DNA from 2 places in the Paenibacillus sp. FSL R7-277 genome. Region 1 is predicted to be linked to the other one. Evidence: riboswitches for the same ligand, from Rfam matches in the RefSeq annotation. Region 1 holds a riboswitch; the other holds the start of a gene.
The links. Region 1 has a riboswitch for S-adenosylmethionine ahead of C173_RS02325 (methionine ABC transporter ATP-binding protein). Riboswitches for the same ligand answer to the same signal wherever they lie in the genome.
Positions count from the first base shown of each region.

Region 2: it holds a riboswitch for S-adenosylmethionine, as region 1 does, so the genes downstream of both, metA (homoserine O-acetyltransferase MetA) here and C173_RS02325 (methionine ABC transporter ATP-binding protein) in region 1, are expected to answer to the same signal.

Region 1 covers NZ_ASPX01000005.1:51,146-56,620, forward strand. The annotation lists gene C173_RS02315 (MetQ/NlpA family ABC transporter substrate-binding protein) at 1-738, opposite strand, end outside; gene C173_RS02320 (methionine ABC transporter permease) at 797-1,456, opposite strand; gene C173_RS02325 (methionine ABC transporter ATP-binding protein) at 1,456-2,472, opposite strand; SAM riboswitch class I at 2,573-2,708, opposite strand; gene C173_RS02335 (Cthe_2314 family HEPN domain-containing protein) at 2,801-3,547, opposite strand; gene C173_RS02340 (UbiD family decarboxylase) at 3,574-5,346, opposite strand; gene C173_RS02345 (COX15/CtaA family protein) at 5,401-5,475, opposite strand, start outside.
Region 2 covers NZ_ASPX01000008.1:62,775-68,249, forward strand. The annotation lists gene C173_RS03270 (aminotransferase class I/II-fold pyridoxal phosphate-dependent enzyme) at 1-1,029, opposite strand, end outside; gene metA (homoserine O-acetyltransferase MetA) at 1,078-1,995, opposite strand; SAM riboswitch class I at 2,112-2,243, opposite strand; gene corA (magnesium/cobalt transporter CorA) at 2,770-3,705, shown strand; gene C173_RS03285 (HRDC domain-containing protein) at 3,876-4,892, opposite strand; gene C173_RS03290 (ROK family protein) at 5,061-5,475, opposite strand, start outside.

The DNA.
Region 1 (5,475 bases):
CGGGGAATCTCCGCCTTCGATGAACAACGCATCCTTCGTAGGAGACAGCTTGGCATCCAGTGCGAAGTTGGTGTTGATCAGCGCCAGGTCCACTTCATCCAGCTGACGGGGCAGCATGGCTGCATCCAGCTCAATGATGTCAAGCTTCTTAGGGTTCTCGGTGATATCCGCTTTGGTGGAAGCAATATTGGTGTCATCCTTCAGCTTGATAAGACCGTTCTTCGCCAGCAGAATCAAGGCGCGGCCTCCGTTCGTTGCATCATTCGGAATCGCAACCTTCGCACCTTCTGCCAATTCATCGATCGATTTGATCTTTTTGGAATAGGCGCCAAATGGCTCTACATGAACAGCAGTTACAGATACGAGATCTGTGCCGTTCTTGGTGTTCTGATCATCCAGGTAAGGCTTGTGCTGGAAGAAGTTCGCATCGAGCTGCTTCTCGGCAAGCTGTGTATTGGGAAGAATATAATCTGTGAATTCTTTGATCTCCAGCTTAATGCCTTGGGCTTCAAGCAGTGGGGCAATCGCTTTGAGGATCTCCGCATGCGGTACAGGAGAAGCACCAATCACCAGGGTTACCGGGTCCGCAGCAGGCTCTGTAGTCGGCTCTGCAGCAGCCGCTTCTGTAGGTGCCGTTGTCGCAGCAGAATTCGTGGTGTTATTCGCCTTGTTGTTTCCGCAAGCGGCAAGCACCAATATCAAGGTCAGGCTGAAGAATGTAAGCAGTACTTTTTTCATCTGTAAATCCCCCTCTAATCCATATGGTTTATTGAATAAGGCTATATGTGGACGTACCTTATTTCCGTGTAAAATGTCTTACCAGCCGGTCACCGGCCATTTGCAGCAGCTGCACCAGAATCACCATCAGCGCTACCGAGATAAGCATGACTTCCTTCTCATAGCGGTAATATCCGTAGCGGATCGCCAGGTCACCCAGTCCGCCGCCGCCGATCATGCCGGACATTGCGGTATACGAGACAAGGGTCACAACAGTAATGGTTACACCGGCAAGCAGACCCGGACGAGCCTCCGGCAGCAGCACGCGCATAACGATCTGCCCGGTGGACGCTCCCATGCCCTGCGCCGCTTCAATAATTCCCCGGTCAACCTCCCGCAGTGCCGTCTCCACCAGTCTGGCGAAGAATGGCGCCGCGCCGATTACCAGTGCCGGAATCGTTCCAAGCACACCAATCGAAGTGCCCATAATGGCCTTGCTGAACGGAATCAGGGCAACCATCAGAATGATAAAAGGAACCGAACGCAGGATATTCACAACGAAGGATAATACCGAGTAAACCACCCTGATAATAACGTTATTTGACTTGCCCCATAAATATAACACAATTCCAAGCGGTAAACCAAGGATTATTGTGAATATTCCTGAAATAGCGATCATTTTGAGTGTAGCAATCGTAGCTTCCAGCATTTCTTCCCAATTAATTGTGCTAAAGTCCATTACAAAATCACCTCCACATCAAGACCTTGCGCTATGAGCTCAGTGAGCGTGGCTTCGACCGCACCCTCAGGTCCTTCGAACCGGACGATCAGCTGGCCGTAAGGAACATCCTTGATCGTAGAGATGGTTCCATGAAGAATGGCGAAGTGAACCCCGGTTCCCTGAACCACCTGTGAGAGCGTCGACCCGTAAGTCTTTTGTCCGAGAAAAGTGATTTTGACCGACTTCGTGTAACCTGGCTGTACAGCATCAATCGCTTGCCGGAGCGGTCCGTCCGACTGGGTCTCACTGCGGATGAATTCCTTGGTAACCTCATGCTTCGGCTTCAGAAAGACCTCGGCCACTTCACCCTGCTCCACAATACCGCCGCCATGGATCACGGCAACACGGTCGCAGATGCTCTGAATGACATGCATCTCATGGGTAATCAACACGATGGTCAGATGGAATTTGCTGTTGATATCCATCAGCAGGCGCAGAATGGAGTCTGTCGTCTGCGGATCAAGCGCCGAGGTCGCCTCATCGCATAACAGAACATCCGGATCACTTGCCAGCGCCCGGGCGATTCCGACACGCTGCTTCTGTCCGCCGGATAGCTGAGCCGGGTACTTATTCCAGTGCTCCTCCAGCCCGACCAGGGCGAGCAGTTCCTTAACCTTTTGTTCAATCTCGTTCCTTACGGCTCCGATCAGCCGCAGCGGAAACGCGATATTATCATAGACTGTAGCCGATGAGAGCAGGTTGAAATGCTGAAAAATCATTCCGATCTTGCGCCGCTGCTCCTGCAGCTGTCCCTGGCTGAGCGCTGTCAGCTCGACACCGTCCACCCACACCTCGCCCGCAGTCGGACGTTCCAGCAGATTAATGCAGCGGATCAGCGTGCTTTTGCCGGCCCCGGAGTGACCGATCACCCCGAAGATTTCCCCCTTCTTAATCGACAGGCTCAGCGCAGAGAGTGCAGTTGCCTGCTTACTGCCCTTGCCATACACCTTGGTTATATCCTTCAATTCTATCAACCGCTGCGTCCCCCTTCTGTTCTAGCTTCCATCATTGCAAAAAAGACCCCCTACGATCCATGCAGATCGCAAGAGGCCCTGTGTGTATAATGACAATGCCTTCTCATCTGCCAAAACCCCCGAGTCCGGCGGCATTGTAGGAATTAGCACCATGACATTTGGATGCAGCGTAAGGCTGTATTCAAACCGGTTGCCGGGCTTCATCGGGCCTATCCCTCCGCCGCTCTCGATAAGATCATAGTATGAAGTTATAGATTCCGTATCCTGTCAGAAGTTAATGTATGCCTAAGTATAATTCAGTTTCAAGATTTTTGTCAAAGGTAAGTTTTTACGGACGGGCTTGTCCGGATTTCGGGCCTGGGGCCGCTTTGTTCTTGTGCCATTGTTCATTCCCGTAGCTGTATGCGGCGGCCAGTGACTGGCATACCATCTCCAGGCTCTGCTTCAAATCCTCCAGGTGGCTGTCGAGATCCTCCAGACGAATCTTGTCATGCAATCCCTGGTGACGCTGCCAGAGGTCGTCGGTCATCTCCGCGTTCATGTAATGGATCTCAGCGTTGCGCCGCTTGCGCAAATTCTCAACCGGCTCCCGGTAGGAATTCCTGATTCGCTCCAGCTTCTCCGCCAGCGGATGATGCGGGTGAAGCAGCTGAAATTGCCTCAGCACCGTGAAATAAGAGAAATGCGTCTTCACCTTGCCTGTATTGAGATTGTACAGATTATTCAGCACCGTGCCCAGCTTGTCCAGCAGCGAGAAGACACGGATGAAGCCATCCTTGTAGAAATACACATATCTGGCGTACTCCCCCTGCTCTGTGGACGACATGTCGTCCATATAACCGGCTATCACTGACTTCCGGAAAAAGGCTGCTGCGAACCAGCTCTGCTCCAGCTCATCCAGAGAGGAGATCAGGCCGCGTGTCCAAATTTCCAGCTTGCGGTATTCATGGTCATGGTCTTCATGTGCCGCCATCTCCTTGCGCAGCATGGAGGCTGCCTTCGCCATGGACTCCATAGCTTCAGCCAGCACACCGCTGTTCACGCGGGGCGGCTCTCCAAGTAACGTCCGCAGCATATTTTGACCCTCCTTAAAATTCACTTCTACGCCAGAGGAAAATAACGGTTCCAGTTGCGATCTACCCGCTTCGCAATATCCTCGCTCGGAGCCAGCTCCTCCGGGTATCCCGGCTTCATCCGGGCATCTATAATGATCGGCAGTGTATAGCTGACGCTGCCCCGGTGTACCCCGGCCGCCGAATAGATATCATCCGCCGGATTGAAGCGGGTGAATACGGTCCACAGGAAGGAGGTCTGCGTGCTGACCGCCTCTTCCGCCTGATCCACCAGCACAATCAGCGGCCAGGCGGTCTCCCTCTCCTTGAAGGCAGCCACCAGCCGCTCCGGCAGCTCCGGGTCCTCTTCATAGGATGCACCGGAAACGGCTAAACATCCTCCGCAATAAGGCACAGCGGCGGTGATTGATGGAAGCAGACCCTCTGTATAAGTCCTTGGCAACTGACGGACCGGGCTGCCGATGCCCGCCATCACCGCCTTACTGCCATGATTCAGCTTACGTCCGGTATAATCCAGTGTATCCATGGAGGTATTGGCAAAGATCGTCAGATCCGATTGCGGATTGAAGCGCTCAAGCACAGTTTCCAGCAGCTTGGGGAAATCCGTTAGCTCCACCTGCACATTAGTCAGCAGCAGGAATTTGGTTAAGGAGAGCTGACCTTCCCCTAAGATACGAAACGCTGACACCATATACTCACGGGGATAGCTCTCCCTCACAACAGCTGAGGTCAGTGAATGCGAACCGGATTCGGAGTAGGACCACAGCGCTTTGACCGAAGGGATCAGCAGAGGATAGGCTGGAGCGAGCAGCCGCTGCAAATAATCCTTCAGATAATAATCCTCCTGGCGCGGCTTGCCGGTGATGGTCGCCGGGTAGATGGCGTCCTTGCGGTGCCACATCCGCTGAACATGCATGACCGGGAAATCATGCTGCATGGAATAGTAGCCGGACTGGCTGCCGTAAGGCCCTTCCGCTCTCCGCTCCAGCGGAGACACGCGTCCCCGGATGGAGAATTCCGCCTCAGCCGGAATCCGGTGCCCGCCCAAGGGGTCCTGCACCATGGGAAGCTTGCCGCCCAGCATCAGCGAAGCCAGCATCAGCTCCGGAATCCGTTCCGGCACCGGTGCCACCGCCGCTGCAATCAGGGCCGGCGGCCCGCCGATGAAGACAGACACCGGCAGGGTCTCGCCGAGAAGCTCTGCCTGCGAGTGATGGAAGCCGCCGCCCTTGTGAATCTGCCAGTGAATACCTGTGGTGCTGTCGTCATACATCTGAATCCGGTACAGTCCGAGATTATGATCCTTGGGGTTGGTGATATTCTCCGTATAGACCAGAGGAAGCGTGATGAACGCCCCGCCATCCTTAGGCCAGGCCGTAATCCGGGGCAGCTCCTTCAGCGGATCACTGCTGCTGCAGACACCGAGCACCGGAGCCTCTCCTTGCGGTATGTTCTTGGTTCCTGCCCTCAGCAGCTCAAGCAGCACCGTCTTCTCCCGCCATAAGCCGGCGCCTGAAGGCGGAATCAGCTGATCCATCGCCGTTGTCAGCGACTTCAGCAGCTGCTCCGGTCTTGTCCCAAAGGCCTTGTTGACGCGCTGAACTGTACCGAACAGGTTAGTAGCGACCGGGAACGGTGTTCCTTGCACGTTCGTGAACAGCAGTGCCGGGCCCTCCTCCTCCACCACCCGCCGGTGAATTTCGGCAAGCTCCAGATAAGGATCAACAGGGGTATCTATCACTGCCAGATCCTTATCCCTGCGGAGCTGCTCAATCCATTGTCGTAAATTACCGTATCGCACTATAGCGTTCCTCCTCAAACAGGACCTTATGCTTATCCCGTCCACCGTTGCCGTTTACTTATCACTTGCTGCCTTGCCGGCTCCGCTTAACTGCCAGACCCTTACACTCATGTAGCACAGAACCCCAAA
Region 2 (5,475 bases), on a different contig from region 1:
GGCATGGGTCTGTATCGCCGGATAGGTCATCAGCGATTCCACACCGCCCAGACTCTCGGCGAAGGCAATTAGCTTGATATGGCGGAGCAGCGGCTCTACATAGCTGGCCTCTTTTACCTTGAAGGAGAAGATCCCGGTGTTGCCGGAGGACTGGCGGTTCTGAATGGCATAACCCGGATGGTCCGGCAGGCCCGGGTGGAAGACCTCGGCAATCGCCGGATGCTCCTGCAGATAACGGGCAATAGCCAGGGCGTTGCTCTCATGCCGCTCCATACGAAGGGCGAGGGTCTTCATGCCCTTCATCAGCTGGTAGCTGTCATTCGGCGCGAGCACGGCTCCCAAGGAGTTATGCAGGACAGCCATTTCAGCCGACAATTCTGCACCCTTGGTCACAATCAGCCCCGCCAGCACATCGTTATGCCCGCCCAGATACTTAGTCGCACTGTGAACCACGATATCTGCGCCAAGCTCCAGCGGGCGCTGGAAGAACGGGGTCAGCAGCGTATTGTCCACAATCGTGAGTAGCCCGTGACGGCGGGCCCAGGTACATACGGCTTCGACATCCGTAATCATCATCAGCGGATTGGTCGGTGTCTCAATGAATACAGCCTTCGTGCCCGGCTGGCGGGCCGCTTCCAGGCCATCCAGATCATTCGTATCTACATAGGAGGCGCTGATGCCGTATTTGGAGAGAATCCGTTCCAGCAGCCGGTAAGTACCGCCGTACAAGTCCAGCGATACAATGAGATGGTCCCCTTGTCCAAACAAAGTGAACACTGTAGTCAGTGCAGCCATACCGGAGGCACAGGCGAAGCCGGCATCCCCGGATTCCAGGGCCGCTGCCGCTTCTTCTAGGACAGAGCGGGTAGGATTTTTGGTGCGGATGTAGTCAAAGCCTGTGCTCTGTCCAAGCCGCGGGTGACGGAAGGCCGTCGCATGATAAATCGGGTAATTAATGGCCCCGGTGGCGGGGTCCTCCATTGAACCAATCTGTGCCAGTCTGCTCTCAATTCTCAGTTTCTCATCCATCTCCATTGCCTCCTGATTAATTACTTCTATTAAGAATAAGTCAACCTCTTAGATAAATGCCCCGATATCGTAAGGAGTCTCCTGGTATACATAGTAATTGAGCCAATTAGCGAATAATAAGTTAGCATGGGCGCGCCAGACTGCCGGCGGTGTGCGTGTCGGATCATCCTTGGGATAATAGTGCTTCGGCAGGGCAACCTCCAGCCCCTTGGCGATATCCCGGTCATACTCCCATTTTAAGGAGAAGGGATCATACTCCGAATGTCCGGTGACAAAAATCTGCTTCCCGTCATGCGTAGCCACCAGGTACACCCCGGCTTCCTCGGATTCTGCCAGAATCTGCAGCTCCGGGTTCTGCTCAATATCTTCACGGGAGACGTCGGTATGGCGGGAATGCGGAACATGGAACACTTCATCGAAGCCGCGCAGCAGCTTGACATTATTATGGCTCATTGTATGCGGAAACACTCCAAAGCATTTGTCCGGCAGACTCACCTTGCGCACGCCGAAGTGATGATACAGCCCTGCCTGCGCCGCCCAACAGATGTGCATGGTCGAGGTTACATTTTGCTTGCTCCACTCAAAAATCACTTTCAGCTCTTCCCAGTAGTTGACATCCTCGAACTCCAGCTGTTCTACGGGAGCGCCGGTTACAATCAAGCCGTCGAATCGGCGGTGGCTGATCTCATCAAAGGTTTTGTAAAAGCTCTTCAAATGCTCTGCCGAAGTATTCTTCGACGTATGGGAGCTGGGGTGCAGCAGAACAACATCCACCTGAAGCGGGGAATTCCCGATAAGGCGCAGCAGCTGGGTCTCAGTAGTTTCTTTGGTAGGCATCAGGTTCAGGATGGCGATCCGGAGAGGACGGATATCCTGATGGAAGGCCTGGCTTTCATCCATTACAAAAATATTCTCACCGGATAATACTTCTTTGGCCGGCAGGCTGTCGGGAATTTTGATAGGCATTGCTGTTCACTCCTTAACTGAAATGGGGTTCCACTTGGTGGTTCAACCTGAGGCAGGGTAGCGAAAAAAGACCTTTCCCGGGCGAGAAAGGTCATATCATGCAGTCATATGCGCCTCTCTCATCTGCCAGAGAACTTCCGCCGGACGAATAACGCCCTGCAAAGCTTCCGCAAGAATTAGCACCGTGCGTTCACACGCCGGTTGCCGGGTTTCATCGGGCTAGTCCCTCCACCTGCTCTTGATAAGATTTAGCTGTATTCAGTTGAATAACCTTAAGCATCTGAACGATGCTTTTTCTTAAATTTCACTTTAAATCATGAACCTCCTTTTCGTCAAGTCCATACAATGCTGAAGGGGCCTTATAACAGAAAACAATTTCTCTTGTAAGAGCCATATCCCGGCGTTATACTAGACAAGTGTTTCAACCAAGTGGAAACGGCTTTGCCGTCCCTTTAAAGGACGGTACCGTTTCAGCGAGAAATATAAGGATAAGGTATCGTGTGAAACCTATACATTCTTATATTTCAAAAAAAACGGCGAAAAGAAGAGGTGAGAGAACAATGGAAGGCGACCCGGGCTCGCGAATAAGCGTGCAGAATGAACAACCACACAGGATTAACATCAGCTTGCCGGCGGCGGGAGCCCTTTTTCTTCATGCTCTCGGACCGTCTTTTGGCCTTCGTCCATGATTGTACCACCGGCCAAGCTGATTTTTTCCGTGTGCTGAAATTAGCATACCCCTGGAGAAGACCAGGGACATAAGGAGTGAATCAGATGAAAATCCGGCTGGTGAATGCAGGGGTTTTTACGCCTGTTGACAACATTGAAGAAACTTTAACCGCCCCTGCTGAGGGGTTCTACTGGATTGATGCGGATGTGGAGGACCTTGTAGAGCTTCAGCCTATATACGGCCTGCATGATCTGGCTGTGGAAGACTGTCTAAGTGAAGAGGATCAGCGTCCGAAGCTGGAGATTTATGAGAGTCATTATTTCATCGTGGTGAACAGCATCCGGTTCGATGATGAGGAAATCTTCCTCCGTGCACTCAATGTATTCCTTGGCAGACATTTCATTATTACCGTTACGAAGCAGAAGATCCATGAACTGCGTGTCCTGAAGCCCGTACTGTGGGAGCAGGAGGTCAGTACGCCTGACCGCTTCCTGTATCTGCTGATCGACCTCGTTGTCGACAACTTCTTCTCGGTCGGTGACCGGATTGAAGCGCGGATCGAGAAGCTGGAAGAAGACATCCTCATGCATACCAAGAAATCGCATCTGAGCGAGATCATCGGTCTGCGCAGTGAGATTCTCTGGCTGAAGAAGATGCTCGGCCCGCAGAAGGAAGTTATCAACACACTCAACAAGAAGGATCTTCGCCTGATCGACGATCAGCTGCAGAAGTATTTCAGCGATATTTATGAGAATGCGGTCAAGATCTCTGAGACCTTCGAAACATACCGCGATCTCATGGGCAACTTGCGCGAAGCTTATCAGTCCAGTATTGCGAACCGAGCCAATGAAATCATGCGTGTATTTACAGCAATTACTACCATATTCATGCCGCTGACCGTGATTACCGGAATCTACGGCATGAACTTTGACAATATCCCGGAGATCCACACCGAGTACGGCTACTATGGCGTCATTGCCGTTATGGTGACGCTAGGCTGCGGAATGCTAATTATCTTCCGTAAGAAGGAGTGGCTATGAAGCAGAGCGGACGAATACGAAGGACGAAGGCACCGTATACCCGGCTACCGGGACTCGGAGAGCCTTCGTCTTTTTGGTATGTCACCAGTATGTAATGCGTCTGCGCCGATCAGGAATTCCGGTCATCAGGACCGTAGATTGGGACTGATGCAGGCCATCAGACTCAATAATTATTGAGGGGTAACTATCCCTAACGCCGCCGGATGCTCCCGCCGGAAGCGGATGCGGATCAGCCGCAGGCGTTCGTAATACAGATCAAGTCCGTCAGCAGGTACGAAGTTGTCGCCGTAGGCTTTGTAGAGGACAGGCTTCAGGAAGTTGTCGCCGATCAGTTCATAGGCTGTCCAAATATTGTTCTGTTCTTCGGGACTCACCTCTCTCAGCTCCAGGGCAATAAGCTTCTCGGCCGAGTAGCCGTCCTTCTCCAGCTCCTCTACCACTTCAAGCACTTCACGGCGGGAAACTCCGCTAAGCACTCTGAGCTGCTCCATCCCCTGTCCCTCTTCAATCCCCTGTAATAGAACGCGCCGCAGTCTCAGCCGCTCCAGCTGCTTCTTGTACTTAAGCTCCTTCTGCTTATAGTGCCAGGATACGAAGCTCTCTTCGTCTATGGCATGATTCACCCAGCTTAGCGGAAAATCATGCTCACGCTCAGCCGCCGCGGTGATGCTAAGCCAGTCTGCACCATACTGTGAGACTTTGCCTTCACCCACACCCGGGAGCTGCAGCAGCTCCTCCTCCGTGCGGGGAAGAAATGCGCTGATCATGCGCAGCAGTCGGTTGCTGGCCAGGATATAAGGCGCCTTCCGCTCACTGGAGGCCTTCCCTCTGCGCCAGGAGCACAGCTCCTCGAAGATGGCTTCATTCCCGTATTGCTCACTGTAATACTGCAGCTTAAGCTGCTCCTGGCTGCGGCTGCTGAGGTTATCGTCATCATGAAATACCCCGTCAATCAGCGGGCGGTAGCCATCCCCCATCTTCACGGCAAGCTCGTGCCGGTAAACACACAGCATCTCATTCCATGATCCGCCTTCATACCACAGGCTGTCGCCCGTCTCCTCTTCGCCGGAGAAATCACGCCAGCCAAGACGCCACTGACCCTCTTCCTCTCCAATCCACAGCTGGGCAAAATTCTCTTCGTCCATTCCTGATCTTCTGCACAAACGGTTCATAAATACGATCTGCATATGAATCCCTTCTTTCGTCGTCTTACAGTACGCATGAGCGCTCTGAACGCAAAAAAAGCACCTCTCCCACGACATTCGTGAAAGAGGTGCTTCCTCTTAAATGCTATACTGTTAAAACCTAGAATACCATATATTACGTAACAGTCAATCTCTTTTTGACAAAATATCCTACTTGCGGTCTAAAGCCAGCTTGGCCAGACCCAGTGCTCCCGACAGACCGGCGTTATCTCCAAGCTGCGGAGGCACAATGTAGCTGCCAATCTCTTCATTGAGCGCTGGATGCTGCACATATCCGCCGAGCAGCTCCTGCAGCTTGGCATGGATCAGCGGGAAGAGCTGGCTCTGCTTCATCACACCGCCGCCCATTACGATCTTCTGCGGCGAGAGGATCAGCACATAGTTCATAAGAGCATGAGCCAGATAGTGGGCCTCCATCGCCCAGGCCGGATGATCCGCAGGCAGCTCGCCCGCGGGCTTACCCCAGCGCTTGCCGATGGCCGGACCCGCCGCCAGACCCTCCAGGCAATCGCCGTGATAAGGGCAGAAGCCTTCGTAGTGGTCCTCGGGATGACGACGGACCAGA